One region of the Dehalobacter restrictus DSM 9455 genome, then DNA from elsewhere that is predicted to be linked to it. Evidence: a T-box and tRNA genes for the amino acid it is inferred to sense, from the RefSeq annotation. Region 1 holds a T-box; the other holds one or more tRNA genes.

What was found. The T-box of region 1 lies ahead of thrS (threonine--tRNA ligase). A T-box ahead of a tRNA ligase gene usually reads a tRNA of that ligase, here a tRNA-Thr.
Region 2: it has a tRNA-Thr gene. The T-box ahead of thrS (threonine--tRNA ligase) is inferred to sense a tRNA for this amino acid. The anticodon was not compared.

Annotation. Positions count from the first base shown of each region.
Region 1 is NZ_CP007033.1:286,362-302,559, forward strand. Features, by position in the region: gene DEHRE_RS01425 (protein O-GlcNAcase) at 583-2,100, shown strand; gene DEHRE_RS01430 (DUF2334 domain-containing protein) at 2,536-4,452, opposite strand; gene DEHRE_RS01440 (aminotransferase class I/II-fold pyridoxal phosphate-dependent enzyme) at 4,759-6,210, shown strand; gene speE (polyamine aminopropyltransferase) at 6,214-7,068, shown strand; gene DEHRE_RS01450 (demethoxyubiquinone hydroxylase family protein) at 7,620-8,120, opposite strand; gene DEHRE_RS01455 (sensor domain-containing diguanylate cyclase) at 8,705-9,646, shown strand; gene DEHRE_RS01460 (cyclase family protein) at 9,633-10,265, shown strand; gene DEHRE_RS01465 (ArsR/SmtB family transcription factor) at 10,302-10,631, opposite strand; gene DEHRE_RS01470 (YkvI family membrane protein) at 10,747-11,832, opposite strand; gene DEHRE_RS01475 (hypothetical protein) at 11,981-12,643, shown strand; gene DEHRE_RS01480 (putative sporulation protein YtxC) at 12,765-13,598, shown strand; T-box leader at 13,650-13,892, shown strand; gene thrS (threonine--tRNA ligase) at 13,974-15,899, shown strand; gene DEHRE_RS01490 (3'-5' exoribonuclease YhaM family protein) at 15,996-16,198, shown strand, end outside.
Region 2 is NZ_CP007033.1:468,567-484,764, forward strand. Features, by position in the region: gene radA (DNA repair protein RadA) at 1-1,192, shown strand, start outside; gene DEHRE_RS02225 (nucleoside triphosphate pyrophosphohydrolase family protein) at 1,346-1,738, opposite strand; gene DEHRE_RS02230 (PIN/TRAM domain-containing protein) at 2,009-3,175, shown strand; partial or broken gene ispD (2-C-methyl-D-erythritol 4-phosphate cytidylyltransferase) at 3,216-3,785, shown strand; gene ispF (2-C-methyl-D-erythritol 2,4-cyclodiphosphate synthase) at 3,867-4,340, shown strand; gene gltX (glutamate--tRNA ligase) at 4,448-5,905, shown strand; gene cysS (cysteine--tRNA ligase) at 5,925-7,388, shown strand; gene DEHRE_RS02250 (Mini-ribonuclease 3) at 7,406-7,924, shown strand; gene DEHRE_RS02255 (FAD-dependent thymidylate synthase) at 7,921-9,255, shown strand; gene DEHRE_RS02260 (dihydrofolate reductase) at 9,337-9,825, shown strand; gene rlmB (23S rRNA (guanosine(2251)-2'-O)-methyltransferase RlmB) at 9,893-10,630, shown strand; gene sigH (RNA polymerase sporulation sigma factor SigH) at 10,750-11,409, shown strand; tRNA gene DEHRE_RS02275 (tRNA-Thr) at 11,528-11,603, shown strand; tRNA gene DEHRE_RS02280 (tRNA-Tyr) at 11,612-11,695, shown strand; tRNA gene DEHRE_RS02285 (tRNA-Met) at 11,737-11,811, shown strand; gene DEHRE_RS02290 (chemotaxis protein CheX) at 11,919-12,386, opposite strand; gene DEHRE_RS02295 (response regulator) at 12,377-13,240, opposite strand; gene tlp (small acid-soluble spore protein Tlp) at 13,422-13,649, opposite strand; gene DEHRE_RS02305 (LysM peptidoglycan-binding domain-containing protein) at 13,738-15,018, opposite strand; gene DEHRE_RS02310 (FUSC family protein) at 15,151-16,198, shown strand, end outside.

The sequences.
Region 1 (16,198 bases):
AAAAAACCCAGTCAATTCATGCAAATTGAATAATACCAGCGGTTTAAGGGTTGCGTTCAAAGCTTCGAGTCCTCTCAAACCCACCAAAATTAAAAACAAGAAAACCTTGTAATCCTTGATATTAGCGGATTTACAAGGTTTTTTACTATTATTACGAGTATTTTTAGTAGTTCATTATAGGCGCTAAGCTTGGATGACCGCTTGGGAATAACTAAGATTCGAATCCGGATTCGAATCTGGCAAGTTCCCGCCGGGAGAGGTTGGTTTAGGGTCAGAATTCCTTGTAGATTCACTTCCCATCAAAACAAAAGACTATATGATTTGGTTAAGTACGGTCAAGTAATTAAATTATAATACAAAGAATACACTCAAAATACAAAACATTATATTCCCAACTTTGAAAAATAGCCTCCTTTATAGTTAATTTATAAAACAATTAACTATAAAGAGAGGTTATTTTTTATTTGGGATAATCGTATAAAATAGGTGCATCGTTATAAGGTTCTTAAATTGGGATAAAATATAGTATAAACAATACGTGGAAGGTTTACTTGTAAGGGAATATTAAAGGAGTGACTGGCCATGAAGAAGAAAATTGTCTTGCTTTCTTTAACAGTACTTCTATTTGGGTTAGGCATTACAGCCATCGCCTATTATAATACGCCTATTAAAGATTATCAACAGCCACGGGCAGGAGAGGAAAATGAACAAACTCCACCTGAAGACAGTTTTGCTATCCGCGGAGTTATTGAGGGGTTCTACGGAACCCCCTGGACCATGGCGCAAAGAATCAACATGCTTACCTTTATTGGCCAACACCATTTAAACACGTATGTCTATGCTCCCAAGGATGACCCTTATCAGCGGACCAATTGGTCAGACCTCTACCCAATTGGACAACTACAGCAGATGAAGAGTTTGGTGCAAAGTGCAAAAGCGAATGGAGTTAATTTTGTTTATTCTATTTCTCCTGGTATCCCGTCACCGCTGCCTGGTGAAACATTGACCTCAGCAATGGTTGCCAACTCCATTACCTTTACATCTAAAGCCGATGTACAACTGCTTGAAAGCAAAATTGATCAGTTGCGTTCGATTGGAGTTCACACTTTTATGCTTTCATTTGATGATGTTCAACACTACTTGAAAAGTTCTGACCAACAAGTGTATGGTTCTGATTATCCTAAGGCTCATATCGATTTAGCAAATAAATTGCTTGAGGATGAGACTGTAAAAGATTCAAGTTTCAGGCTTTGGCTTGCTCCCACAGACTACTACGGTCTTAAGGACAGCGCCTATTGGACTACAATACGGTCACAGCTAGATCCCTCTATACAGGTGATCTGGACGGGGTCTTGGGTTTTAAACAAATCCATTACAAGTAGTGAAGCTGACCAAGTACGGCGGCTTTTGGGTAGGAAACCTCTTATCTGGGACAATTATCCGGTCAACGACTATACCTATGCAGTAAAGAAAGCGCCACAACTATTTATGGGACCATTGATCAATCGTTCGGAGGATTTGTCGGCATACACGAGTGGCATGTTAGCAAATCCCATGCTTCAACCTGAAGCGTCAAAAGTCGCACTTTATACTGTTTCCCAATATCTGTACAATCCCAGCACGTACCAGCCGCTTCAAGCCTGGGACGAAGCGCTCCAGAGCATGTCTGGCATAGGCGATGCATTGGCCTTCCGTAAATTTTGTCAATATTCAAGCCAAAGCACACTTGATACGGGTGACAATACCGGGTTTTCCAAATTAGCCGGCGCTTTTTGGCAAGAATACCAATCAGGCCAGCATGGACCTAGTGAATTAGAACTTCGTAAAGAATTACAATTACTGAGTGCTTTGCCCGATAATCTTAAGAAGACGATAACCAACCAACAGCTCTTGGCAGAAATTGGCCCATGGGCAGTAAAACTGGGTGAAGAAGGGCAAGCGGGACTACAGGCTTTAGTATATTTAGATTTATCGAACAATGATCCGCAAAAGCTTACGGCTAAGCAGCAACTTCAAGCAAGCTTGCAACAGTTACGAAACAACAACTTACAAATTGGATCGGAAGTACTATCATTTATTAATAAGGCCGAATCTAATTAGGAATTGCTAAAAATGGATAAGATCCAGTAATAAATCGAAAGTGTGGAACACTACAAGGATCAGCACGGATACTACCCCGAGTGCCATACATCAAACCCAGGCTAATGGTATAAAGTGCTCTGCTTGGTAATTATTGTATGGTATATTATTAACTTAGAAATATATTTATTTATTAAGTATTTAAGTTTCTCTATAATGATGGCCAAGGCCTAAAGGCTAAAATTAACTCCAATATTCATTATTTTTTATCGGAAAATGTAAGGCACTAATATTTTCTTAAGTCATAACCCCCTTTTGGGAATTACATTTTTTCTTTCAGGCACTATATTATTGAAAGAAATCACCTCTTTTCTGTAATTGGTTTTGGATAAATTCCTAAATCAAAAGAAAAGAGGTGATTTTTACTTTAGGTAGATTAATATTATCTGAATCAGTTTATCTGCCTGAAACTGAAATAGCGGTATTAAGGTTGGAATACCCGGTATTATGATCGATCATAACCAGATCAGCCCGATTGTCACCATTCATGTCTGCAGCAAGTGCAGCATCTTCATTCCTGGATCCCCATGGGCCAAAGGGTCTGTCGGCGATGAATTTACTGCCGTCGGAGATATAACTTTGCCAAAAACCGTCAGAGCCGTGTACCAGTAAATCGTCCTTACCGTCACCGTTAATGTCTGCTGCGAATATCTGAGAATCCGGTTTGAAGCAAAATGGACTGTTCCAGGTTCCAGCGGCAAGAGAGAATTTGTTTGCTTTTCGCCCGACCAGCATTTTCGACTGCTTGGTATCATGATCCATTACGAAAAGTTCACTGTTCCCATCACCATTAAAATCTCCTGCTGCAAGTTTTAGGTTCTTGGCTTTAAGCAGGCCAAAGCCTTGCCAGGTGATATCTGTAAAAAAACCGCCTTGATTGATTGCCGAACCAATTCTGCCATGTTCTTTGTCATACAGGAACAGGTCTGTGAGCCCGTCATGATTAAGGTCAGCAGCCAGGGGACGGATGGTCTGTGATTGATTTAAAGCCGGCCACTTTAAATGATAAGGAACAAATTTATTCCCGTCGTTTGCAGCTAAAATTAGATTCCCGGAGGCAGCATTGAACAACAGGAGATCTTCTTTGTCCTTATTTTTAAAATACCCGATTAAAGGAACCGTTCCTTTTTCCAGCGTTAAGTCCTTGAGCCATACACCTGAGTCTTGAAATGAGCGCGTGGCTCTGGGGGCATACCAGGAAGCTGTATATCGGAACATATGCCATTGATTTGCGCGCTTGTTCCATAGCAGCAGAGCTTTCCCCGAGGCATGCGGTACGAACTGACCGGCAAAAACTTCATCTCTCGGGTCAAACTGAATATTTTCCGCCCTTTGGGCAGGGACAAAGCCTACGAGTGAATAGATCGAGACAAAAGTGTATCCTCTGTTTTTTAGCTCCTTTACAAGCTGGTGCAAAAGGGAATTTTCATCATAAATATACTGAACTTCTCCGTTTTCTTGCTGGACTTTTTTTATAAACTGAAACTCATAGGTAGGATGGACGTATAAGGATGCCAGTGTCCCGCTTTTTGCCGGATCATCCAAGACAGCCAGCATAGCGGTAAGCCGTTCCGGGGAATTTAAATGCCCTAAAGGAGCAGGTACAACATCGAGGCCGCAATAATATTCTTGATGCTGATTTACAACGTTATTGCTTTTCCAGGCCTCAGGATAGTAATAATTGTTTTCATAGATCAAACCGATCTGTTCTTCAAAAGCGATCAGCTGCTGGGGCGAAGCGCTGTAATGCGGGGTCTCCCAGTAGGCCGGATAAATCCCTGCTTGATCAAACAGCGCGATCGCTTTTTCAGCCCGCTCTTTGGCATAGGCGTATGTATTGGGTACGTCGGGATTTTTTGCCGAGCTGTAAAATTCATACCCTGACACGCTATTGCTGTTCCCACTCTGGTGGGTATAGCCGTGGACCCCGATGATACCGCCTCTTTCTTCCAGGCTTTTAATGGTAGAGACGAATCTTTGGGCATATTCCGTATGATCGGTAATGGCAACATCATAGTTCCTGCCGGGAACAACCATCCTGGGAATTAAGGAGACTTCAAACGGTATCCCCTCTTGCTTAAGATAATCTGCCAGTACAATCAGTTTATCGAGGTTTTCCTGGCTTGCATATTCTTGCCCGGGACCTACATCCTCTAATCTTAATAAGGCCGACTTTTTTCCTGAAAATTGATCTTCTGACGTATTGTTGACATCGGCAGGTACGTTCGTATGTATAAGAATTGTTAAAAAAAGAACAAGTATCAGCGCCATTGCAAAGATTTTTTCTCTAGACATCAATTTTTGTTTAAACATAAATAATTACCCTCATAATATTTGAATTTTATAGAAAGATAGGATAATCATAATCGATCTGAACATATTGTCAATATGTATTATCAGGTATCCTGGAAATGTATCCTGAAAAATATAGGGTGGAACGTAGTGAGTTTACGCTGTAATGGATAGACAGCGCCAAGCGAAGTGCGATGTGAAGCGTGACCTTTTTGTTCCAAGGATGCAGCGATTTTATTGACATTGTCAAGATTGTCTACTATAGTAACGTTGATAGTTTTATAAAGTTTATAAAGACACAGACCATAGCAGAGGGTGGAGATTTTCATGCATTCGGCTTCCCAGGACAGAGCGCCTATTTATGAGGCCCTTCAAAAATATAAAGCAATGCGGATTGTACCGTTTGATGTGCCCGGGCACAAACAAGGGAGAGGCAACCCGGAGCTCAGGGAGTTTCTCGGGGAAAGGTGCCTTTCTGTTGATGTCAATGCCATGAAACCTTTAGATAATCTTGGACATCCTGTTTCGGTCATCAAAGAGGCAGAGGAACTTGCTGCGGATGCCTTTGATGCCTACCATGCTTTCTTTATGGTCAATGGAACGACCTCAGCAGTCCAGGCGATGATCATGAGCGTATGCAAACAGGGCGATAAGATCATTATGCCGCGTAATGTTCATAAAAGTGCCATTAATGCACTGATTATCAGTGGGGCCATCCCGGTATATGTGAATCCGGGAGTCAATAATGCGCTCGGCATACCTTTAGGAATGTCGATCAGCGAAGTGAAAAAAGCAATGGAGCAGCATCCCGATGCAAAGGCTATTTTTATTAATAATCCTACCTACTACGGGATATGTTCAGACTTAAAGACCATTACCGAACTTGCTCATCAAAAGGGTATGTTTGTACTGGCCGATGAAGCCCATGGCACCCATTTTTACTTCGGTGAAAACCAACCGCTGAATGCCATGGCCGCAGGGGCAGATATGGCGGCGGTCAGTATGCATAAAACTGGAGGAAGCTTAAGCCAAAGCTCTTTTTTGTTAATTGGCAGCCGTTTAAATATTGGACATGTCCGGCAGATTATCAATCTGACCCAGACGACCAGCGCTTCTTACCTGCTTTTGTCTTCTTTGGATATTTCCAGACGCAATCTTGCACTTGACGGGAAAAATATCTTTGCCAAAGTAACTTCCCTGGCCAACTATGGACGCGACGAAATTAACAAAATTGGCGGATATTATGCATTCTCGAAGGAACTGATCAATGGAGATTCAATTTTTGATTTTGATACGACCAAGCTTGTCGTACATACCCGGGATATAGGGCTTGCGGGAGTGGAGGTCTACGATATACTTCGGGACAATTACGATATCCAGATCGAATTCGGCGATATTGGAAATATTCTGGCCATTATCTCTGTTGGCGACAGGGCGCTGGCCTTGGAACGTCTGGTCTCGTCTCTGTCGGAGATCAAAAGGCTTTATATGCGTGATAAGACAGGTATGTTTGATCATGAGTACATTACGCCTGATGTCGGCATGGCTCCGCAGCGCGCGTTTTATTCAGAACAGCATTCCCTGCCTATAAGAAAGAGCGCGGGACAAATCAGCGGGGAGTTTGTGATGGCCTATCCCCCCGGAATTCCAATACTCGCGCCTGGAGAGCGGATCACCGAGGAAATCATTGATTACATTGTCTATGCCAAGAGTAAAGGAAGTTTTCTTACCGGGACGGAAGATATGTTTATTGAAAATATTAGGGTTGTGGGGGAATGAAATATGGAATTATGGTATACGGAACAGCATACCCAAAACGTCCGTTTTACCATCAAAGTCGATGAACAGCTCTATAACGGACAGAGTGAATACCAACGAATTGACGTCTTTAAGTCCAAGGAGTTCGGCACGTTCTTAACGCTGGACGGGCTGATGATGGTTACAGAAAAAGACGAATTTATTTATCATGATATGATTGTGCATGTCCCTATGGCAACGAATCCAGGGATTAAGAACGTCATGGTTATTGGTGCCGGAGATGGCGGCACTGTCAGAGAGCTTACCCGTTATAACGGGATTGAAAACATCGATATGGTGGAAATTGACAAGATGGTGGTCGACGTGTGCCGGGAATATCTGCCTCAGACAGCCAGCAAGCTAGATGATCCCAGGGTGCATCTTTATTTTGAGGACGGACTGAGATTTGTCCGTTCCAAGGAGAACACCTATGACCTTGTGATTGTTGATTCTACCGATCCATTCGGGCCGGGGGAAGGACTCTTTACCAGAGAGTTTTATGGCAACTGCTTTAAAGCGTTAAAAGAAGACGGCATTCTGGTCAATCAGCATGAAAGCCCTTACTATGATGAGTATGCGCAGGCCATGCAAAGGGCCCATAAACGCATTCAGGAATATTTCCCGATTTGTAAGGTATACCAGGCCCATATTCCAACCTATCCTTCAGGCCACTGGTTATTTGGTTTTGCTTCTAAAAAATATGATCCTGTCACGGATATTAAGGAAGAATCCTGGAACAGACTCGGGATCAAAACCAAGTATTATAATACCGATATTCATAAAGGAAGTTTTGCGCTTCCGACGTATGTGAAGGACCTCTTGACAGATACCGTGGAGTAAAAGCAGAGCGATATCAGCACGTGCACACTTTTCAGTAATGACATATTGCATAAATAATCGCCCTGGAGCTCAAGAGACTTCAGGGCGATTTAATTCTGACACTGTGTTTGGGTAATTCTGTGGACTAAAGACTACTAAAATATATTTGAGCCTGTCTGCGTGCCACAATATCCGCGTGCCATGGATGGCACAATCCGAAGAAAAGGCCGCGCTTCGCCATCCAGGCTCCGCTCGTCGCGGAACTGTGGCACGCAGACTGATCATAGAGTTATTCAAGCAGGTCTGTATGCCAGAATGCAGCTCGTTATTTGTGTAGTAACTTTAAGAACTTTTACTAGACAGCGATTCCAAAACAGGGTTAACTTCAAAAAAACTTTCATAAACTCCAGATTAGGTCTTCGTAATGGATGGACAGCGTCAAGCGGAGCATGGATTGCATAGCGCAGCTCTTTGTGCCAGGGAGGGCACAAGAGCCGAAAGCGGCCATCCATTACGGAGACTAGCCCGAGCAAAGCTATCATTGTTCTTAACGGGATATAGAAATCGGTCTGCTAGGCATTTAAATGCTTCTGTAAAGTTTCGATATGGTGATACTCATCACTTAAATTCTTTTGGATTACGGCGAGTGTTTCGGGCTCCCATTTCGCTGAATTGATGATTTTCTGATAGTCGGCCACGGCTTTTTGTTCTGTCCAGATCCCGGCATTCAGCATGGATTTTTCTCCCCGCAGGCGGCTGAAAAGACCAATGAACATTCCAACAAGCCAGAATAACCACCGTAAAGGGCTTGGGCTCCAGCCATATTCATAAAGTTTGATCTGATAATCCTGGACATGGGTCATCTCATTGGCCATGGCCTGAATGATCAGTCTGTTCAGATCGTTTGAAGCGCCAGCAATCTGAAATTTATAAATATTGACGGCCATGATCTCAAAAGTATGCAGTTTTCTCAGACCCTTGCGGATCATTGTGAGCTGGGCAGGGTCAATATTATCTGCGCGGAAGAAAATTTCCTGGGGTTCAACTGCTCCTCGGATCATGTAATTAGCCATTGATTAATCTTCCCCCTTTATTTATCAATGATAGATCAATTATATCGGCTGGAAAAGTAAGGTACAAGAACCATCCTTTGAAAATTTTCTGGTTTTAATTAACGGGCATTTGCGTTATGATGTAATGGAAATAGTATAAAGGTCCTAGGAAAAAGGACCAAAGTCCCGGATAAATAGCCCATTAGTCCTATTAGCCCGAATGGTTTGCAGAATCGAGCCAGATCAGTTATTAAATATTTTGCATTTTTGACACAATCACGACAAATTTTACCTAAAATATTCCAGAAATGATCAAAAAAAATAAAGGATATTAAATTATTTTCAAGAATTAATATCAAAAATATTTCCACAAAAAATAAAAAATGGGATAAAAAGGAATTATGGACAAGATCAATCGGTATAAGGATAATTGGAGACGAAAACTTTTTTTGTATAATGCCTGTATAATCGGAGCTTTTGTTATTGTCTATTTGTTTATTGGGGATAATGATAAGCTGTTTTTTTGGCTGCTAATCATTATTATTTTGTTTATATTCTCCTTTGCTTTAAATGTGGGGATGCATAAGGAGATTCATAAAAAACGAATGATAGAAAATGCCTTGAAGCAAAGTGAAGCGTTGTACCGTGGGGTAATAAATAATGCAGCCGCAGGAATTGCCTTGCTGAACCAGGATGGGCATTATCACTATGTAAATGCGACCCTGTGCCAGATGACTGGTTTTTCACAGGAAGAGTTAAAAAGGTTAACCCTTTTTGATTCGATTGTGCCAGAGGAGCGGCAAGAGAGTGTTATGCATTGCAGGGAAGTATGGGAGGGCAAAGACGCGTGGAAGAAATGTGAGAAACAATTCCGATGCAAAGACGGACAGTCCTTATGGGCCGAAATCAATTTATCCACAGTTTGTGACAGCGGGGACAATGTCATTCATCTAATCATGATTGTTCTGGATATAACTGTCAGGAAAAAGTTGGAGAAGGAATTGCTGTACCAGGCAACCACAGACTTTCTGACGGGTATTGACAACAGACTTGCTTTTATGCAAAAAGCGCAGGAGGAATTTTCGCGCTCGGAGAGATATAAGCGGAATTTTACGATGCTTTTAATTGACATTGATAAATTTAAAAGCGTGAATGATCAGTATGGCCATCTGGTTGGTGATCGCGTGCTGAAAGAGGTCGTCAAGGCATTTAAGCTTGTTTTGCGTGAGATGGATGTCCTGGCCCGGATCGGGGGAGAGGAATTCGCGGTGATTCCAGTAGAATCCGACCTTATGATGGCCCAAACGGTGGCAGAGAGAATTCAACAGAAAGTCCTGGATGTCGTCGTAGAAATGGAAAATACCGAAAAGATCCAGGTTTCTGTCAGCATCGGAATTGCTGAAAAGAAAGAACTGGACCTCGGTGTTGATGACATATTTAAAAGAGCGGATGATGCACTTTATGAGGCTAAAAACACAGGCCGGAACAGAATTGTCGTAGGAAACGAATTAGTTGAAGATATTGGAGTTTGTAATGGTAATCCATGATATAACGATCCCGCTTTTTCCGGGAATGGTTTCTTATCCCGGGGATCCGCCGTTTCAATCAGAACCTGTGTATTCCCTAGACAAGGATGGATATTGTCTTTCGATGCTTTCGATGGGCTCCCATTGTGGAACCCATCTTGATGCGCCGTCTCATTGCCTGACAGGAGGAGGATCTGTTGATAGGATTCCTCTGGAGTTGCTTATCGGAGCGGCCAGGGTAATCGAAGTGGCGGCTGCGGGGAGTATCCTGCCTGACCATCTGATCCCCAAAGGAATCCGGGAAGGGGACAGGGTTTTATTGAAAACCCGGAACTCAGGCTTTTTAAAGGACCCTATGTTTCAACCGGAGTATACTTATCTTTCTTCCGAAGCCGCTGAATACCTTGCAGCAAAAAAGGTACAATTGGTTGGGATCGATTACTTGTCCATTGATGATTCTACGAGCAGCGCTTATTCAAGTCATACCATTCTGCTTTCCGGAAACAGTGCTGTATTAGAAGGACTAGACTTATCGGAAGTTAATGAGGGAGATTACTTTCTTGTTGCACTGCCTTTAAAAATAAAAGACTGCGACGGCAGTCCCGTAAGAGCAGTTTTGATCGAAGGCATCAATCTATAATTTATAACTTAGAACCTATACCCTATAACCAATCAATCAGGGAGAAAGATGTTCGAGTCCCTGGGTCAATATCCGATAAACATGGTCGTCACTCAAAGCATAAACACTTGTCTTGCCAGCCCGGCGCACCTTGACTAATTTGTATTGCCGGAGAATCCTTAGTTGGTGGGAGACGGCAGATTGGCTCATACCTAAAATTTCCGCCAGTTCATTCACATACAGCTCATTATCCAGTAGTGCAAAAAGGATACGTATTCTGGAGAAATCCGCAAATACCTTATAAAAGTCTGCCAGTTCCAGGGATAGTTCTATACCTGGAATATGTTTTTGGGGCTGTTCCGGGGCAGGAGCGTGAAATACCGACATTTTAACGGCCTCCCAAAGAAAAATATAATCAGGACTGTACATATGCACATATATGCATATGTACGTATTTATAATACTAAGTATTGTTGGGGGCTGTCAATACGAACCCCAAAAGTCATTTAAATTTTCCAGGTTTGAATAAACTGCTGAAGCTATCCCTGAACTGCGTAAACAACAGCCCTCCGAGGAAGATCAACCCGGCAAATCCGATCAAAGGATATATGGCAGAGACTGCCGCGGAAAAACCGTACTGGGCAGCGATAATTGCACCGATGGAAGCAAGGGTAGCACCAAGAATCCTTTGCTTGTTATCATAAGCAATCCTGGCTGTAAAGCCGTAGAGAATACTTACGGCAGTTGTATAAATTTCCAAAAGCAAAATTAGCCCGTAAGCATAGCCTACCAGTGGATTCAGTCTGGTAGCGAGAAATACCATGGGAACCTGAAAAGGAAGAATTTCCGGAGACCCGCAGATGATTGCCAGATTAATTGCCAGAATCCCGGCGCCCAACCCAAGACCACCCAGCAGGCCGCCCCAAACAAGACTCTTTTCACTCCGGCCTTCCACACCTAAAGGGGACAGGATAGCTACAGAAAGTACAATATTATAAGAAACATAGAGAATGGCGGCAGTAGACCAATGGGATGCTGTCGGAGATTCTAACGATCCGAGCAGTGCAATTTTGGATGGCGTGATTGGATCGAGGACAATCGAGATTATAGCAACACTGAAGACGGCAAGGAGCAAAAAAGGTACAACCAAACCAATTGCGCGTATGACGTTTCTGACCCCGGAAATGACGGTGAGAAACGAAAGCAGAATAACGGTAATACTGCCTAGAAGTGGGGAAAAGCCAAGCTGCTCTTCAACGACAGCGCCGGATCCTGCAGCCATGACGATCAGGACACCCAAGAAGCTCAAGGTAATAAACCAATCCATCAAAATGCAAAGAGGTTTCCCAAATGTGAATCTGACCAGTTCCAGGTGCGAATCGGCATTTTGTTCTCTGGATATCCGCATGATGAGAATCCCAAAATAACAAAATAAGACAGTACACACGGCGATACCGGCAAAACTTTTTATTCCAAATACAGTAAAGAATTGGAGAACCTCCTGTCCGGTCGCAAACCCTGCTCCGACAATTGTTCCGATGAAGGCGGCAGCAATTGAAACTGTGGAAAACTGTTTTGTATTTTTCATACTTCACCTGCTTTCCCTCTGAACATAGGGTTCCAGGAACAATATCCTTAAAGATTATTATGTTAAATATCTCTGGAAATGAACTTCAACGCATGCAGAATAGGTAATAATGGTGTAGAATAATATAGGCACAAGGGAATTAGTTTGAATGCTTATGGGGGGTAAAAATGTCACCGGAAAAGAAAAAATATATGCTGTCATCATCATTGCTGTTTTTTGCCTGATTATTGTCACGGGGGTAGGAAATTTCCGAGCCAAACAGCTCGCAGTAGATTTGGCAGGCCAACGGGTCAGCAACACGCTTACTCTGGCCGTGGCTGATTTTGATAACGAAAAACTGCAGGAGCTTATTCAAACGCAGAATCAGCAGAATGCTTATTACGGAGAACTTCGGGCGAAGCTGATGCAGTTAAAGACAGAGCACCAGCTCGAAAATATTTACATGTTGTACAAGGATGAGCAGAATAAGGTATGGTTTTTCGTCGTTGATGCGAGGGCGGAGGATGACCCGGCACATTTGGCTTTGGGACAATTGGAGAACAACGCCTCGTCGGCAGTAGAGAACACGCTGAAGGGCAAAGTTGTCCAGGGAGAGTATCACACGACTTCACTGGGGACATTCGTATCGAGTTACCAGGAAGTGAAGGATGCCGGCGGAAAGACGTATGCTGTTCTGGCAGGGGATATCGATGTTAAGAATGTGACAGAATTCCTGTACTTAACCAGATATGTACAATTCGGGATCATGGCGGTTAGTTTGCTGCTGATTGGCCTTATTGTTTATTTAAGCGGCAGAAAAAATATTAATTAGACAAGAAACAATGTAATCCTAACCAATATAAGAATATATAAGAATAGATAAGAATAAGAAAATTCCTTACCGGAAATATTAGGAAGGATGATGCATATATTTCCAGGGGGGGATTTTTCTTTTGAATGATTATTATTTAGAAGTTGGGACTTCTGATTATAAAGAAGAGCTTTCTCAAGCAGTATACGATTTGTACCATAAAGACGGGCTGCCGATTGAAATATCTGAAGTCTGCCATGAGCCAAACTATCTGGTCAGCTTCATTTATGCCAATTTGAAGGGGAAAAATGTCCGGAATGAGCTTACCGTCAAAATCGTTCAGTACTATATTGCCCATGCACTGGGTAGCGTTGTTCTTCAGGGATGGGAAGAACGTTATATCAGAAAAAAATTAAAAGATGACTTCAACATGTTCGGGAGCGAAATCGACGAGGCTTATCCAAAGGTTGCCGGATATCTGAATGACCAGGCAGAGACTGGTTTTCTTCGGCTTAGAAACAGAATCCTGGTAAAGTCCATTCTGGAATTTTTGAATGACCATCAAAAAATTGATCTGGAAGGATTTATGAATTTCAGATCGGGCCAATATAAGAGAGAATTAAAGAAACAGATTGCACGTGCTGTAAATGTTTATGCCCTTCAGCAGGAGCATGAAAGCTTTGTACGACTCCTGAAAAGATTTTTTGAATCCCAGCGGGATAACAAAAATACGATGCATATGGTCATTAATCACAAAGATGAAGTGGCATTTTACGATGACAACCATTCTGTTCTGATAAATTCCAGTGCTGAAAGCGAAGATCACCCCATCAGTGTTTTGCTGAAACGCTCTCCGAATCGCCTGATTGTTCATGTTGCAGCAGAAAAACAGTCCGGAATTGCCCGGATCGTTCAGGAAGTTTTTGGTGATAAGATGACCTATTGCCGGGGATGCAGCCTGTGTAAAGACAACTGATTGACAACATACTTTAAGTGGTATAATCTAAGACTATATAAAAGGAATAATGAAGGCACGATGAAGAGGACAGTATCCTAATCGTTCGCATTTAGAGAGAAATGCCCTGGGCTGTGAGCATTTTTGCGATATTTGGGAAAAGACCGCCTCCGAGTTCCTCGCCGAACATGATATGCGTAGGCTGGACGTTTATCCGCGTTAAGGATGCCAAGGAAAATTAGCTGCCGGTATAGCAGGCGGTCGTATTTTTGAATTTGGGTGGAACCACGGGTTTCTATCGCTCTCGTCCCATAAGAAGGACGGGAGCTTTTTAGTATTAATACCAAAGAAGTTTGAATGGATAAATCATGAATAAAAACAAGGAGTGATAGGATCATGTTAAATGTAACCTTAAAGGATGGTTCGGTTCGTCAAGTGGAGCAGGGTTCAACTGTTCTGGAATTGGCTGCTTCTATTTCTCAGGGTCTGGCCAGGGTCGCGGTTGCAGGCAAGGTGGACGGGGAGGTCAAAGACCTCTCGTTTCCGATAGAAGATGACGCAAACGTAGAAGTACTTACGCTTGACAGTGAAGAGGGACTGGAAGTAATGCGCCATTCAGCTTCTCACCTTTTAGCTCAGGCTGTGAAGAATCTTTTCCCGGGAACCATTCTGGGTATCGGTCCCGCGATTGCGAATGGTTTTTACTATGACTTTGACTCTGAATACACTTTTACCCCCGAGGATTTAGGCAAGATTGAAGAGGAGATGCGCAAACTGGCGAAGAATGATTATAAGTTTGAACGCCGTGAGGTTGCGCGCGAAGAAGCGATTGACTATTTCCAAAATAAAGGGGAAAAATATAAAGTCCAATTGATCAACGATCTCCCCGAAGATGCTAGAATATCCATGTACACGCAGGGGAATTTTACAGACCTCTGTGCCGGACCGCATGTTCCTGGAACAAAGGTATTGAAGGCCTTCAAATTGCAGAGCCTGGCTGGTGCATACTGGCGCGGCAGTGAGAAAAACAAAATGCTTCAGAGAATCTACGGTTTAGCTTTTGCCAAGACCTCTGATCTTGATGATTATTTATTTAAGCTTGAAGAAGCCAAAAGGCGTGACCACCGGAAGCTTGGGATGGAGCTTGACCTTTTCAGTCTGCACGATGAAGGTCCCGGCTTCCCGTTCTTTCATCCGAAGGGTATGGTTTTAAGGAATACGCTGGAAGATTTCTGGCGCAGAGAGCACCAGAAAAGAGGCTATGTCGAGATCAGAACGCCTATCATTTTGAATACAGCTCTCTGGCAGCAGTCCGGGCACTGGGATCATTATAAGGAAAACATGTATTTTACGAAAATAGACAATGAGGACTATGCCGTTAAACCGATGAACTGTCCGGGTGGTATGATTATGTACAAGACAAAACTGCGCAGCTACCGGGATCTGCCGATCCGCTGCGGAGAACTAGGTCTGGTGCACAGGCATGAACTATCGGGTGCCCTTCATGGTTTGTTGAGAGTAAGAAACTTTACACAGGATGATGCCCATATTTTTATGCTGCCTTCCCAGATCAAAGATGAGATCATCGGCGTTATTAATTTAGTTGATTACTTTTATAAAATATTTGGTTTTGCGTACCATGTTGAGCTTTCCACCCGTCCGGAGGATTCCATGGGTTCGGATCAGGATTGGGAAATGGCGACAAATGCGCTGAAGGAAGCGCTGGAAGCTAAAGGGATGGATTACAAAATTAATCCTGGTGATGGAGCCTTCTACGGACCGAAAATTGATTTTCACCTGAAGGATTGTCTCGACAGAACCTGGCAGTGCGGAACCATCCAGCTGGATTTCCAGATGCCTGAGCGATTTGACCTGACCTACATTGGGGAAGACGGGGATAAACACCGTCCTGTCATGATTCACAGGGTCGTTTACGGCAGCATTGAGCGTTTCATTGCACTTCTGACCGAGCAGTACGCCGGTGCTTTCCCGGTTTGGCTTTCGCCTGAGCAGGTGCGCATTCTGCCGATCAGTGACAAGCACAGCGCCTATGCTGAGAAAGTTAAGGGACTGCTTATGGACCGGGATATCCGCGCCGCGCTTGATGAACGCCGGGAGAAAATCAACTATAAGATTAGGGAAGTACAGACCGATAAAATACCTTTTGCTTTGGTCGTCGGAGATAAGGAAGCCGAAGAGGGTACGGTATCCGTCCGCCGTTATGGAGAGCAGAAGACCAGCGTCATGGAATTGGAAGACCTTATTTCCTTGATTCTGGACGAAATAAGCACCAAAAAAATTCCTGCAGGCAATCAGGCCTAAATCGGATTGACCAGCGGAAAACAATACAAATTCCGGAGAGTGGTGGGTAACTTGACTGAGAAAAAGAATTGGAATGAGTTGAAGTCAGGAGAATCTTTGGTCGCATTTTTCCTGATTCGCAGGGTTGAAACGAAGACTACGGCTGGCGGAAACCGGTATCTTGATATCGTCTTAGGTGACGCCGGCGGGGAAATAACCGCAAGGATGTGGGACTGCAAGCAGGAAGATGAAACACTATATCAAAGCAATATGCTTGTAAAGATCAAAGGCAGTATTGCGGAATGGCAGGGCAAGAGACA
Region 2 (16,198 bases), 180 kb from region 1:
TCAGGCGATCCCTCTGACTGAAATCCAAACGATGGAAGGGCAGAGACTTGATACCGGAAGTCCGGAACTTAACCGGGTTTTCGGGGGAGGGGTTGTCGAAGGGTCCTTTGTTCTATTAAGCGGGGAGCCCGGGATTGGCAAATCCACTTTGTTTCTGCAAATGGCAGAATATCTTTCCCGGAAGGAAAATGTGCTTTATGTGTCGGGAGAGGAATCTGCCCGGCAAATCAAACTCAGGGCTGACAGAATGGAGCTTTCTTCTTCCCGGGTACATATACTCGCCGATAATTCCCTGGAAGCAGTACGTTCGGAGGTGCTGAACAAAGGCTATAAAGTCGTTTTTATTGATTCGATCCAGACAATGCTGCTCGAAGACGTTCAGTCTGCACCCGGAAGCGTCAGCCAGGTAAGGGAAGGGGCTTCTTTTTTGCTGAAACTGGCCAAAGAAAATGAGATTACGGTTTTCCTGGCCGGCCATATTACAAAGGAGGGTGCGATTGCCGGACCCAGGGTTCTGGAGCACATGGTCGATACGGTCCTGTATTTTGAAGGAGATCAGCACCATATTTTCCGTCTGCTGCGGGCAGTTAAAAACCGTTTTGGTCCGGCCAACGAAATTGGGGTATTTGAGATGAGAGGCTGCGGTCTAGCTGATGTTACAAATCCCTCCATGTTTTTTATGGGCGATCATACACAGGTATCTGCTGGTTCCGGGGTGGCTGTCGTGATGGAAGGAACAAGGCCGCTCTTAGTGGAAGTCCAGGCTTTGGTAACATCGTCCATCTTTGCGCCGCCGAGAAGAACCGTAAACGGGATGGATTACCACCGCCTGCTGATGCTTCTGGCAGTCCTGGACAAACGAGCCGGGTACGCTTTTGGCACCCGGGATGTTTTTGTCAATATTGCCGGGGGTCTCGATGTGGATGAACCGGCAGCGGATCTTGCCGTTATTGCCTCTGTGATGTCGGGAATTAAAGATCAGCCGCTTGGAAATATGGCTTTAATCGGGGAACTCGGTTTGACCGGAGAAATTAGAGGGGTTTCTCATATTGAGCAGCGGATCAGAGAAGCGGAAAAATTTGGTTTCCAAAATTGCCTGGTACCAAAAGTCAATGCAGACAGTATCGGGAAGACCGATTGCCGAATCATTCCGGTTAAGAACATTGAGGAAGTACTGGATTTTCTTTTTTAGATGATTTTGATACCAAAATAAAAAAGGATGTCAAAAGACATCCGCGGCAGTCATTCCAAGGCATCACTGATTTGTAAACATTAGTAACTGATATACAAATATACAAAATGACAGAAAATATCTCCGCATCCTTTAATCTTCTTTTAAGCTCAGCTATCTAAAATTAAAAACAGTAAGTGTTTTGAGTCTGTTTTCTTCTTTTTCCAGGATTTCGTTTACAGACAAGCCCAGAATATTGGCAAGAGCTGAGATATAAAAAAGCTGATTTCCCAGTTCGGTTTCGACAACTTCACGGCAGTTGGAACAAAGGTTTCCTACCAGATGACTGTTCAGGAGAAACTTAAGATCTGATATGGTAGCGTTTTCCGGAATTGGGCTCTTGTAGGCATCCACTGAGACACAGCCGCAAGAAGTCACAGCCTTTGTTATAGCCCTGTTTACCCGGGAAGAAGCCTCTTGTCCTTTTGATAAAATATCCAAGATGCTTTGGTGTCGAATTAGCATAGCATCAACCGTTTCTTGAAAATCATTATTGATTGGACTCATAGAACATACACTTCCTTTCTGCCAATTTCATTATAGACAGCATCTGAAGCTGTTGTCAATTTCATCAAATCGGGAAATATTTCTTGAATTAAGATATATTGAAATAATTTGTCGTTTACTTTGAAAGAGAAATACAACCTGATATAATGATGAGATACAGGGGAAAATACCGCTAAACAATTTCATAGGGGACAGATCAGGGAAATTTCAGACTCCTGGTATAAACAAAATAGTTTTTAGCCAAAATATAGAAAAAGGGAGGTGAATTTGATGCTTAGCAAAATTGTTCGCGGCATCATTACGCTGCTGTTTGGTGCAGCAGGAATTTACGTAGATTACTTGATATTAAAGGTTGTTGATATTCGTCAACTTAGTCAGACATTAGGTTTCGAGATTCACTTATACTGGACTTATATTATTATTTTTATTGTGTTATCTGCTTTTGGTTTCTTTCTTGCCCCTGTATGCATGAAAGTTTTCATTGGCCTTGTCAAATGGCTGGAAAGCAGACTTATCCGCATGCCGATTCACGATTTGGTCGGAGGTTCACTTGGGGGTATTGTCGGTTTGCTGATTGCCCGTCTGGTTTGCATTACTTTTGTGGGTATTCCGTTTCTCGGTCCGATTCTGTCGGTCATCATCAGTTTGTTACTTGGCTACGTCGGCCTGATTATTGGGATCAATCGCAAGGATGATATTCTTGGATTTTTCAACTTTTTACCCAAGCTGAAAGGGGAACGTGCTGAAAAAGAAAAGAATAAGGATAAAGGACACGGGAAACAATCCGCTGCTGCAGGCTATAAAGTGCTTGATACCAGTGTGATTATTGACGGCAGAATTGCGGATATTGTCAAAACGAGCTTTTTAGATGGGGTTCTTCTGATTCCTGGTTTTGTTCTGGAAGAGCTCAGACATATTGCCGATTCTTCAGACGCCTTGAAAAGAAACCGGGGTCGGAGAGGACTTGATATCCTGAATCAGATTTCCAAGGAATCGATCATTAAGGTCGAGATCTACGAAGGTGATTTTGAAGACATCGCTGAAGTGGACAGTAAGCTTGTCAAACTGGCGAATATTCTGGACGCGCCGATATTGACCAATGATTATAACCTAAACAAAGTGGCCGAGCTTCAGGGGATAAAAGTCTTAAATATCAATGAATTGGCCAATGCTGTGAAACCAGTCGTCCTTCCGGGCGAAGAGATGTATATTCAGATAATGAAGGAAGGAAAAGAGGCTGGACAGGGCGTAGCTTATCTGGATGACGGAACGATGGTTGTCGTTGACGGAGGACGCAGGTACATTGGGCAACAGACCACCGTGCTGGTTACGACTGTTCTGCAAACTGCTGCAGGTAGGATGATCTTTGCTAAACCCAAAGGGATGCAGGAAAAATCATCTGAGGAGTTTTCCCATGAGTTTAATGCATTCGGCTGATATTGCGGCTATTGTACCTGCTGCTGGGCAGGGAAAAAGGATGGGGGGTCAAGGCAACAAGCTTCTGCTTGAACTTGCCGGGACCCCTATCCTTGTTTTTACTCTAAAAACACTGGAACTTTGTCCGCTAATTAAAGAGATCATTATTCCTGCGGCAAGGGCAGATATTTTGACAATTAAAAAGTTGGTGGCGAAATACAGTCTAAATAAGGTAACGGCAGTGGTTGAGGGAGGTGCTGAAAGGCAGGAATCCGTTTACCGGGCGCTTCAGTCCTTAAGTACTGAGGTGGACAGCGTGATCGTCCATGACGGTGCCAGACCTTTATTAACACTGGATAATCTGAACCGTTTTGTTGAAGAAACGGCGGACTTCGAAGCGGCCGTCATGGCTGTACCTTTGAAAGATACTGTGAAAAAGGTTGATGCTCAGGGCCGGGTTGTGGAAACACCCCCGCGGGAACAGCTTCGGGCGATTCAAACACCGCAGATTTTTAACCGGAACCTTTTAGAAAAAGTACACAAACTCGCCTTTGAACAGCAGTACCTGGCCACGGACGATGCTTCTCTATTTGAGTGGCAGGGCTTACCGGTCAGGGTTGTTGAAGGTAGTTACGAGAATATCAAAGTGACCACGCCTGAAGATATGCTTTGGGCGGAGTCCATCCTGTGCAGAAGAAGAGAGGTGCCTCAAATGAAGATAGGACTGGGCTACGATGTCCATGCACTGGTTGAGGGACGGATGTTGATTCTGGGCGGAGTAGAAATTCCCCATGACAAAGGACTTTTGGGGCATTCTGATGCGGATGTTCTGACGCATGCCGTAATGGATGCGATGCTCGGGGCTTGTGCGCTTGGTGATATCGGCAAACATTTTCCCGACAGCGATGCCCGGTACAAAGGCATTTCCAGTCTGGCATTGCTGGCTGAAGTTGTAAAGCTTGCGCAAGGTGAAGGCTACAGGCTTGGGAATCTGGATAGTGTGATTGTCGCTCAGAAACCGAAAGTATTGCCTTATATCGCGCAGATGAGAAAGAATCTGGCAGAGATTCTGAACGCAAGTCCGGACTGTATATCGATCAAAGCAACGACGACGGAATATCTGGGCTTCGAAGGCAGAGAAGAAGGAATCAGTTCCCAGGCAATCGTTTGTCTTTTGCCTGTATGACCTGATATAATATTAAACGCAATTATTCTTATATTTTTAATATCTTGTATTTTATTAATACCTGCTGAAGACAAGCAGTACGAAGTAGAAATGAGGTTATGTCGGTTATGACGGTGAAAGTAAGGTTTGCTCCAAGCCCGACCGGGCCCCTGCATATCGGAGGAGCCAGGTCAGCTCTTTTTAATTATTTGTTTGCAGCAGGCAGAGGCGGGACCTTCGTCTTTAGGATAGAGGATACCGACCTGGAACGGTCGAGCCGGGAATCAGAGCAGGATATCATGAAAGCGCTGCACTGGCTGGGGATCACCTGGGATGAGGGAATAGACGCCGGCGGAGATTCCGGCCCTTACAGGCAGACGGAAAGGCTCGATACATACCGTGAATACACGGATAAGCTTCTTCAGAACGGACATGCTTACCTGTGCTACTGTTCAGAAGAAGAACTGGAACAGGAGCGTCAGGAGCTGAGTTCCCGTGGGGAGACCCCGCGCTATCTCGGAAAATGCCGGACGCTGACCGCAGAACAGCGCCAGGTTTATGAAGCGGAAGGGAGGAAACCTGTTGTCCGCTTCCGAGTGCCGGAAGACCAGGATATCGTGATCAATGACCTGGTCAGAGGGAAAGTCATTTTTGAAAGTAATGGAATCGGGGATTATATCATTGTCAAATCAGATGGAATCCCCACATACAATTATGCCGTGGTCATCGACGATGTCCTGATGGGCATCACGCATGTCGTCAGAGGAGAAGAACATCTATCCAATACGCCGCGTCAGGTCTTAATTTATGAGGCCCTTGGAATGAAAGTACCGGATTTTGCCCATATCTCCTTGATTTTGAATACTGAAGGGCGGAAGATGAGCAAACGGGACGGGGATACTGCTGTCATGGATTATTTCCATAAAGGGTATTTGCCGGAGGCCGTCGTGAACTTTATCGCGCTTTTAGGCTGGTCGCCTTCCGGTGAGCAGGAATTTTTTACGATCGAAGAACTCAAGAAAGAATTTTCATTGGAAAAAGTATCAAAGAGCCCGGCAGTTTTTGATTTGAATAAACTGAACTACATTAATGCGCACTACCTGAAACAGACTGCTTCGGCAGACCTTGCCCGGTTGGTGCTGCCGTTTTTGAGAGAAAAAGGACTTTTTCCGAATGAGCTTTCTTTGGCTGAACAGCAGTGGGTGACCGGCTTTATTGACGCCGTCAAGGAAAAAATCAACTGCTTAAGCGAGGTTAAGTCCTATATTCATTATTTTATTGGAACAGAAATTGATGTGCTGACGGAGGAAGCTGAAGCGATTATGAAGGCAGATACCGTACCGGTAGTGCTGCAGCTTTTTGCAGCCAAGGTCCGGGAAGCTGCGCTGCTTGACGCACCGGCAGCCAAGAGCATATTAAAAGAGATCACCAAAGAACTTAACCTGAAAGGCAAGGATGTATTTATGCCGGTTAGGATTGCGCTTACGGGGCAGATGCATGGCCCTGACCTCGACCGGATCATGGAGCTGCTCGGCAAAGAAAATATTTACGGGCGATTGGAGAAAACGGCTGCTTATCCGAAGTAAGTACAAGGAGGAAATCGTGATGGCGATCAGACTGTATAATACACTCACGCGCCGCAAAGAGGAGTTTGTGCCGAGGGAACCGGGAAAGGCTTCAATGTACGCCTGCGGCCCCACGACGTATAATTATTTTCATTTGGGAAATGCCCGGATGCTGGTAGTATTCGATATGATCAGGCGCTACCTGATCCATAAAGGATTTGACGTTACGTATATCCAGAATTTTACCGACGTCGATGATAAGATTATTAAACGGGCGGCTGAAGAAGACTGTGACCCGATAGCGCTGGCCGGCAAATATATTAATGAGTACTTTACGGATGCCAAGGCTTTGAATATTCTTCCTGCCGATATCCACCCGAGAGCCACGGAACATATCCCGGAGATGATTGACATTATCCGCAGGTTGGAGGAAAAGGGCTTAGCCTATAATATTGACGGGGATGTCTATTTCGCTGTCGACAAATTCCCGGGATACGGCAAGCTGTCCGGCCGGACTCTTGAAGATATGCAGGCCGGAGCACGTGTAGAGGTGGACGATAAGAAGCATAACCCGATGGATTTTGCGCTATGGAAAAAAGCCAAAGCGGGAGAACCTTTCTGGGAGAGTCCCTGGGGTAAGGGAAGGCCCGGCTGGCATATTGAATGTTCAGCGATGTCCTTGAAATACCTCGGGCCTGGGTTTGATATTCATGGGGGCGGAGGCGACCTGGTTTTTCCGCATCATGAGAATGAAATTGCGCAGTCCGAAGGCTGTCTGGAGGGTCAGCAGTTTGCGCGGTACTGGATGCATAATGCGTTTATTACCATTAATCAGGAGAAAATGTCCAAATCGCTGGGGAACTTCTTTTTGGTCAGAGATGTTACAGGAAAATTCCCGGGAGATGTTATCCGTTTTTATCTGCTCGGAACACACTACCGCAGTCCGCTGGATTTTGATGATGAGAAGCTGGTCATGGCCTCTAAAGGACTGGACCGCCTGAAAAACAGCGTGCGTCTGGCCAAAGAGGCCTTGGGCAAAGCGCTGGGTAAAGAGGGTATGACGTTCGGTATCATTGCTGCGAACCGAGACCAGAAGGCGGATAATGAAATGGCTGAGGCCAGTCTGGAGGCCAGGAATGCTTTCGAACAGGCTATGGACGATGATTTTAATTCGGCCCAGGCTTATGCAGCCTTATTCGAGCTGGCCAAAGGAATCAATACGTACCTTGCCAAAGTTTCTATAAAGACTGAATCTCTGGCTGAAGCAGCACAGACTTTGATAGAGCTGGCTGGGATACTTGGATTTGATCTGGAAGCCGAGGCTGAAGTTTTACAGGGGGATTCCGGAAAACTGGCCCAGGTTATGGAGCTTGTGATGGAGATCAGAGCCAATGCCCGTAAGAACAAGGACTGGACGACTGCGGATCTCATCAGGGACAGGATTAAAGAAATCGGGATTGTGATTGAAGATACCCCTGAGGGTGCCCGCTGGTATTTGAAATAGTTAAGGGATGATAACATTTGCCTAAGCAAAACGAACCTAAACAGGATAACGGCATGCCGGATATTTGGTCGGTACAAATCAATAAACGGTGGCAGGATATTAATATCCTGCTGCTTGCCTATATAGGTGACGCCGTTTACGAATTATGGGTACGCAAGCATCTTCTGGAGCAGGACATTGCCAAGGTACAACTCATGCATAAGCGGGCTATTTTCTATGTACAGGCCAAAACGCAAGCAGGTATTCTGAGGCATCTCATGAACGAACTGGATGAAACGGAAACAGAGGTTGTTCTGAGGGGTCGGAATGCGAAGGGCCACTATCCGCGTAGTGTTGATGTTGTCACCTACAGGCATTCTACAGCCTTCGAAGCGCTTATCGGTTACTGGCATATTACTGGCCAAAATACTCGGATGGGCGCGGTTCTAAACAACATAGACGGGATTCTTGAGACAATGGCGATAGAAAATAGCAAGAAAACAGAAAGAGGTACTTTACCCGAAGAAACCGGAAAACGGGGGGGAGTCGGAACATGAAGATCACAAACTTTGAACATACCGGACTGGACCGAGTCGCAGCCTGGATTAAACGGAATCATTTAAGCGGGATATCCGCCACGGAACTAAAGAAAGTTCTGAAAACGGTCAATATATTCTTTGTTGCAGAAGGTATCAACCGGGTTCAGAGCATGCTGCTCTGTGAGCTGAAAGCATCCTATGTACAACAAAGTCAAAGATACGTGGCGCTTGATCAGGACGCGTTTGCTTTTCCCGACCTGCCGCCAGAAGATTACCACAGAGCCTTGGAGCTCGGGCAGCAAGCATTGGATCTGTATACCAGAATGTGTGCACTGAAGGAAGGCGGGTTTAAAGGGAGACCTAAGCCTGAGCATTACCTTTACGCGATTCCGATTGAAGATGCCCGCTATATACTGCCGCTCGCGGCAAAGACGAATCTATCCGTTTCGATGTCCGGGGACAAACTGTGGGAGTTCTTTCTTTTATTCAATGACAGGAAATATGAAGGGATATTCGAGACCCTGAAAAATGAGCTGGAAGCCTTCCTTCCGGCTGAATTACGCGCGCTGTTCCCCGATGACTATGACAGTACGGCAGAATTAACAATCATTGAGGACTTCTATCGGACAGATTTGGCGAGAATTAATTCCGAAGATGACCTCATCTTATTATCCAGTTGTCAGGATCCGGACATTAAGGCTGGTCTAGGCGCTCTGACCAGCACCCAAAGCAGGGCGTCTTCCGAGGTTTTGCTGTCCTGGGGGGAGGAAGCTCCAGTTAAGGCGAAAGAAATTGTCCAGAGAGTGCTTGGTTACGGTCATGAAAGTATTGCCGAACAGGTCCGGACCACTTTTGGGATGATGTGTTCCTTGGTGACGTATCACCAGCAGGTCCGTCATCGTCTGCCGGAAATGTTCCGGGAAGACTTCAGTAACCTTTTCAGCGACACAGAAAGACCGGTAATCGTTCCGGATAGCATTCGCAATTCTCCGTTTTTGGAGGAGTTCTTAAATCTGACGGAAGCCTATCGGACATTTTCCAGGGAGATTTATCAAAAATTGGGGCTGGGCAAAGCTATGCCGTTTATCCTGAACTGCCAGCTTTTAAAAATGATTATGTCCACAAATGCGAGGATAGACAATCAGATGCTCTCGGAAAGGACCTGCCTGAACGCCCAGTGGGAAATCAGAAAGCTCGCAGTCAAGAAACTGAAGATCCTCAGAGAATTATCCGGTGTACTCTATGAAAAAGCACTGCCGCCCTGTCTGGTCAGCAAATGCCATGAAGGGAAGATGACCTGCGGCAAACAGCAGGAAGTAAGAGATCTGTTCTATTTCAGGCAAAAGTAACGGCTGCGCACTACATGCAGCATTTTATTATCTTCAGAGGATTTGCCGCGTTGTTCTGAAAATTTTTTAGGGGGCTAATGAATGAAAGCAATCGTTTCGGTAGATCAAAACTGGGGTATTGGCTATAAAGGAGACCTGCTGCTGAAAATTCCGGAAGATATGAAGTTTTTTAAGCAGATGACTGTTGGCAAGGTCGTGGTCATGGGCAGAGGAACCTATGAATCATTGCCGGGAAAAGAGCCCTTAAAGGGCAGAACGAATATTATCCTGAGCACAAACAAGGATTTTCAGGATGAAAGATTTATTATCTGTCATTCTCTGGAGGACCTGCTTCAGGAGCTGAAAAAATACCCTTCGGACGATATCTGTGTGATTGGCGGAGAATCACTTTTTCAGCTGCTCATGCCCTATCTGAATGAACTGTATGTAACAAAAATCAGGCACACATTCCCTGCGGATAAGCATCTTAGGAATGTCGATGAAGATGACAACTGGAAAGTCGAGTCTGAAGGTGAATTGCAAACTTATAATGACATTCAGTACAGTGTTGTAAAATATATAAGAAAGTGAACGTCGTAATATACAAATTTTAAAGGTTAGTATGCTTACAATAAACTTTCGGAAGGGGAAACCGGCATTGGAAGAAAATATTGTGTGCGGGCGCAACGCTGTGACCGAACTGATCAAATCCGGGAATCCGGTGAATAAAGTGCTGATCAAAAATGAAAAGGGGCAGGGAAGAAATTCGGACATACTGCATCTACTTAAAGCGCGCGGCATACCGTACCAATTTGTGGAGAATACTGTCCTGGACAAATATACTGCCGGAGAAAAGCATCAGGGAGTGGTGGCATTTGCTGCTGCCAAAGAATATGCAGAACCATCCGATATTTTGGAGATAGCAAGGCAAAGAGGGGAAGATCCATTTATCCTTGTTCTGGATGAGATCGAGGATCCGCATAATTTAGGGGCTCTTCTTCGAACTGCCGATGCAGCGGGTGTTCATGGGGTGATCATTCCCAAAAGAAGAAGTGCCGCACTCACGCCAGCTGTCGGCAGAACGTCGGCCGGAGCTGTGGAATATGTGCCTGTGGCCAGAGTAAGCAACCTTGTCCAGACACTTAAATATCTCAAAGAAGAGGGCTGCTGGGTATCCGGTGCGGAAGCAGGCGGCAAAGATATCTATCAGGCGGAACTGAAAGGGCCAAGGGTCGTCGTCATTGGCGGAGAGGATAAGGGACTCGGGAGACTGATCCGGGAAACCTGCGATGAAATTATATCCTTGCCAATGTATGGCAGAATTTCATCTTTGAATGCCAGCGTAGCCGGATCCATTATCATGTATGAGGTCCGGAGACAGAGAAATCAGACTTAATCTGCCATATCCCGCCAATCTTCATCTTGACGCTATTTGTGCATTTCAGGTATAATTGTTTTGTTATAAGCATATAATGGAGGCTTCAGCGTTACCTTCGTGAATCGGTTTCGGGAGGGATGGACTTGACTTACAGTATCCAGACAGAGATTCCAGAAGAATTCGAGGCTAATGAATACATAGCGGATGAGGAACTAGTTGAGTTAGCAAAGATCGGTGACGCAGAAGCTCAGGAGTACTTAATCAATAAGTACAAGAATTTTGTCAGGGCAAAAGCCAGATCGTATTTCTTGATCGGCGCGGATAGGGAAGATATCATTCAAGAAGGCATGATTGGACTGTATAAAGCAATTCGTGACTTCCGTGGGGACAAGCTCTCCTCTTTCAGAGCATTTGCCGAGTTATGCATAACTCGGCAGATCATTACAGCAATCAAGACGGCTACCAGACAAAAGCATATTCCGCTCAATTCGTACGTATCACTGAACAAACCTATTTACGATGAGGATTCCGACAGGACGCTCTTGGATGTTATTTCTGGAAATAAGATCACGGATCCCGAGGAACTAATCATCAGCAGGGAAGAATTTGACGATATTGAAGAAAAAATGGGCGAGATTTTAAGTTCGCTCGAATGGGAAGTGCTGATGTCCTATCTTGAAGGCAAATCTTATCAGGAGATTGCCGTTGATCTCGACAGGCATGTCAAATCCATTGACAATGCACTGCAGCGGGTCAAGCGAAAGTTGGAAAGGTATCTGGAGCACAGAGGGGCCTAAAATTCCATACAATATGAATAGAATCACACACTCTGTTTTGTAAATTATTCCAGAAAAAAAACACTTTTTTTTGTTGACAAGTGGCCGTAATCTTTGATACAATACGTTGGTGTCCAATGCCGATGTAGCTCAATTGGTAGAGCAGCTGATTTGTAATCAGCAGGTTGCGGGTTCGAGTCCCATCGTCGGCTCCAATTGAAATGGGTAGGTGGCCGAGTGGTTAAAGGCGGCAGACTGTAAATCTGTTCCGAAAGGTACGGTGGTTCGAATCCATCCCTGCCCACCATTCTATAATTGGAGATATCGAGCTGGAACTTTATTTAACATCGCGGGGTGGAGCAGTGGTAGCTCGTCGGGCTCATAACCCGAAGGTCGTCGGTTCAAATCCGGCCCCCGCAACCAAAGAAAATTAAAGCCTTAGACAAATGTCTAAGGCTTTTGTATTGTATCCTAGTGATTCCTACAAACTGAATTTTTAAACCACAAAAACCCATTTTCTTGTTCCTCCTTTATTTATTCATCAGACTTACATAGGCACTCAGTTCAATATCATCAATCAGGAAATTTACGACAATCGATTTTGGCACGGGTAGGGTCGCCTCACCGTTCTCGCTGATCATAAGGGTCGGAGGCGAGATATCCAGATCAGTGATACCAATTTTTGTGAACTGCGTGCACGTATTAGCACAGACCATATTTCCCATTTCAGAAATTGCGCTTCTGGCCATAGCATCCAGTTCAGCCACCGGCATACCCATCATCATTTTAGAGGCAAACTTTTTGGCAGCTTCAATATCCATCCCGAATAGGATCGCGCCTTTCACTGTTCCGAAAAGTGAGATATTCAGAAGAATACCGTTGTACTGAAAGGCCGCTTCTATTTTGGATACCTTGCGCCGTTCGACCGACTGGAAGCCGAGCTGCGGCAGAACTTCTGTAAAAGCAGTCAGAAGAGGATTAATGATACTTACATCCATATACTCGACCCCTTCTTAAAACCAACACCTAGGAAAATATTCCCGAAGTTGGTTCCTGCCGTCACGGCATCCATTTTAAGATTCGGACTCATAATTTCGGTCCCGGTACCGTAAAACAGACTGGGTGGAGAAACGCTCAGACTATAAGTTTTATCGGACTTATTCAGCATCGAGCAGGCAACTCCGGCAATAATATTGGCCAATTCGGCAACCATGGACAATACCTCTTCACGGTTTCTATGAGCGCGTTTCAGGAGCATCTCAACAATTCTTTCCGCTGTCTCCATCGACATATCTAAGATCATAGATCCGGAGTGGCGGCCGATCAGCCCGATAACAGCTGTAATTCCCTGGGATAAGTAATGGTCTCCAAAATTTTCGTATGAAGCAAAAGAAACGGGTGATTTGGTCATCCGGGCAATATTCTGGGTTAGAGATTCCTTAAAGGTTTCCAGACCATAGGCAAGCAGATGGTCATAATGAATATCCGGTGCCATAACGTTGTTGATCATCTGGACCAGGTAGTCGCTGTCAACAGGTTTTTGAATGTATCCGGAAATCCCGATGCGGCGCGCTTCAACTTCCGATTCTTCATCTTTCATCGAGCTGACAAGAATAATCTTTGCATTGGGGTCTTTTACAAAAAGGGCACGGCTGCACTCAAATCCGTCCATATCCGGCATAACAATATCCATCGTTACGACATCGGGTCTGCACCGTTCATATGTTTCGATTAAGCTGTCGTAGGAATCGGCTTCCCCGACGACTTCCAAGCCGCTGTCGCGAAGTATTTCCACAATGAGTGTTCTTGAAAACAGAGAGTCGTCAACGACCATTACTTTTATTGCACTCACTTTTTCGGATTACCCCCATTCAATGCCAGTACTAAGGTACTAGTCAATATGCACTCTAAATTATAGCAAGTAATTTTTGGGATTGCTATCATTGATATGGGGTTATCAATAAATAGAACAAATTTAACCGGTCTAATTCAAAAACAAAGCCAGGCTGTTGCCTGGCTGCTATTTTTTGGATCTATTCATACTCTCTTTTTTTATCCAGGGCTTCGTCCCGGATTTCCGCCCTCATTCCGTTTAGCGCATCACGCCTCCGTTCGTTCTTCTCTTTCAGATCTTTCTTACTTTTAGGATCATCAGTTTTCGCAATCATTTCATCAGCAAGCTCCATATTCTGGATCGTGTGATTAATATTTTTTTGGATTCTGTCGGCATTATCCCTGCGGTCATCCGGATTGTGTTTCATTAATACTGTTCCTCCTTTGGTCTGCACTTAAAAAAATTTGTTGCAAGTATATTGTTTGAGGAGTGAACAAGTCTTATACCATAAAATTTTAAAGCAGTTTCTTTACATTGTATAAAGATCTTAAAACCAGCCAGTTCTGGGGAAAATATCTTCCGATCGTCCAGTAGCTTATGCCCCCGATCCGAAATTCTTTGGCCAGGGTCAGTTTGGCATAGATGCTTCGGGCATCTTCAAACCATACTTCGTGCTTTTTGCTGGCATCGTCGTAGTAGGTAAAATACGGAGACTGCGCTGTTGAATCATAATGGATTGCTATCTTTTCAGTTCTGGCCAGATCTACCGCCCCGCTGTTGGAGACTGTTCTGGCGGCAGTACCGGAAACGTATGGAAGGGTCCAGTCATAGCCATAATTGGGGATACCCATAAAGATTTTCTGTCTCGGAATAGCCGACACCGCATAGGTCAATACTTTGCGCACTTCATTTACAGGAGCGACTGCTTTGGGTGGGCTGTAGGTGTAGCCCCATTCATAGGTCATTAGGATGACGTGGTTGGCCAGAGCCCCGTGAACAGGATAGTCATGGGCTTCGTATAGCAGACCTTTTTGATCGGCAGTCAGCTTAGGAGCGAGAGCTGTCGTCACAGGATAGCCTAAAGGGCGGAGCGTATTAACGATCCTTCGGAGAAAGTTGTTATAGTTTTCCCGGTCGGATGGATAGATATATTCAAAATCAATATCGAGGCCGTAATAGTTTTTTTCTCTCAGCGTTCTGATAACCTGACTGATTAAAGTATTCTGAGCAGTCTGGTTCGTCAGGATGGATCTGGCCAGCGTACTGTTGAAGCTTCCGCCCTGCTGGATATTCGTAATGACCATTAGTGGAGCTGTCTGGGCTTCTCTTGCTGCCTGAATCAGCGGTTCATCCGGAATCGTATTCAGGGTGCCGTCCGCGTTGACCTGATAACTGAAGATACTAAGATATGTAAGATGGCGAAGGCTTTTTCGGAGAATGTCTCTGTTAATATTCGGAAAGGCATACCCGTTCACTTCTATCGTTCCATAGCTGGCAGCTGCTGCCGGAATCGCAATAGTCTGACCGGCATAGATACGGCTCGGATCTGTTATCCGTGGATTGGCGGCGAGTAAAGCATTCACCGTTACTCCGTGTTTTTGGGCAATCAGATAAAGCGACTCACCGGCGGTAACCGTATGTGTCCCGCTACTTTCCAGAATGACCAGCGTCTGCCCGACAACCAGCTGATTTGGATTGGTCAGTTCATTATCCGCAATTATTTTCTGGGGTGAGACCCCGTATTTGCGGGCAATGGAATAGATGCTCTGTCCTGAGCTTACAACATGAATTTTCAAGAAACACACTTCCTTTTTCATACTGTATGCTTCAGAGAAAAAAGAAGTGTTTGGGTGCGGGTTTATTATTCGGGACAGGTTGTGTTATCATAAGACAATAAACACAAGGAATAAACCTTAAGGAGCTGTGGAATGAATATCGGAGCCAGGACGTTAAAGACAAGTCTCGCTGTGGCAGTCAGTGTTTATATCTGTATCCTTTTGGATATTGAGCCATCTTTGTTTGCTGCGACATCGGCAGTGGTTTGTATGCAGCAATCACTCGGAAGAAGTTTTCGAAATGCGCTCGAAGAAATTATGGTAAACATCATTGCAATTATTGTGGCTGTGGCGATCGGACTGGCCATACCGCTGCAGTTTCTGAGTATGGCACTTGCAACGATCGTTCTGATCATCATATTTACGACAGTGATTAAAGTGCCAAACCAGATCGTACTGGCGGTCATTTCAGCTATTTTTATCCTGGCTTCTCCACAGGAGCAGTTTTTGTCCCATGCCGTTTCAAGGTCGCTGGCCATCCTTATCGGACTGGTGACAGCCAATGTGATCAATTTGACGATCGTACCTCCGCGTTACCAAAAAGTGCTTGAGGATAAACTGATTGAACTAAATAATTTTGCTGTCCGGATGTTTGTCGATGCAGTGAACCGGTATCTATACCTGAACCTGGCTTCCGAAGAAGAAATGCATAAAAATAAAGCGGAATTCAACAGCTTGTTTCAGGAAGCTGAGAATTTGTATGATTTATACCGCAAAGAGTGGAACGTTTTGTGGTTCGGTAAAAACAAGAAAGATCCCAAGGCCCGTAAACCATTATATAAGGAATATTTAAATTACAGCCGGGGCCTCTGGCAAAGATCGCAGGATTTGCTTTTTCTTGCCGCAGAACGAAAAACCCGCCGGGAGGAAGCCAATGATCCGGCGGTGAGTGCTGAATTTGAACATGTTTTTGAAATGCTGCACAATGTGATGTTCAGTGCAACAAGCTACAATCTGCAGCTTCAGAAGAAGGTCAAGGGAGAAGAGGCAGCTCAGTTTCCCGAATTACGTGTCTGGAGCAAACTGCACGCTATTTTGAATGAATGGCAGGAGAATACACCCTCGACAAGCTTTTACTATCATGCACTGATTGAATTGTCTGTTGTTACCTACAGCATTCGCTGGTTTGCGAAGGAGTCCT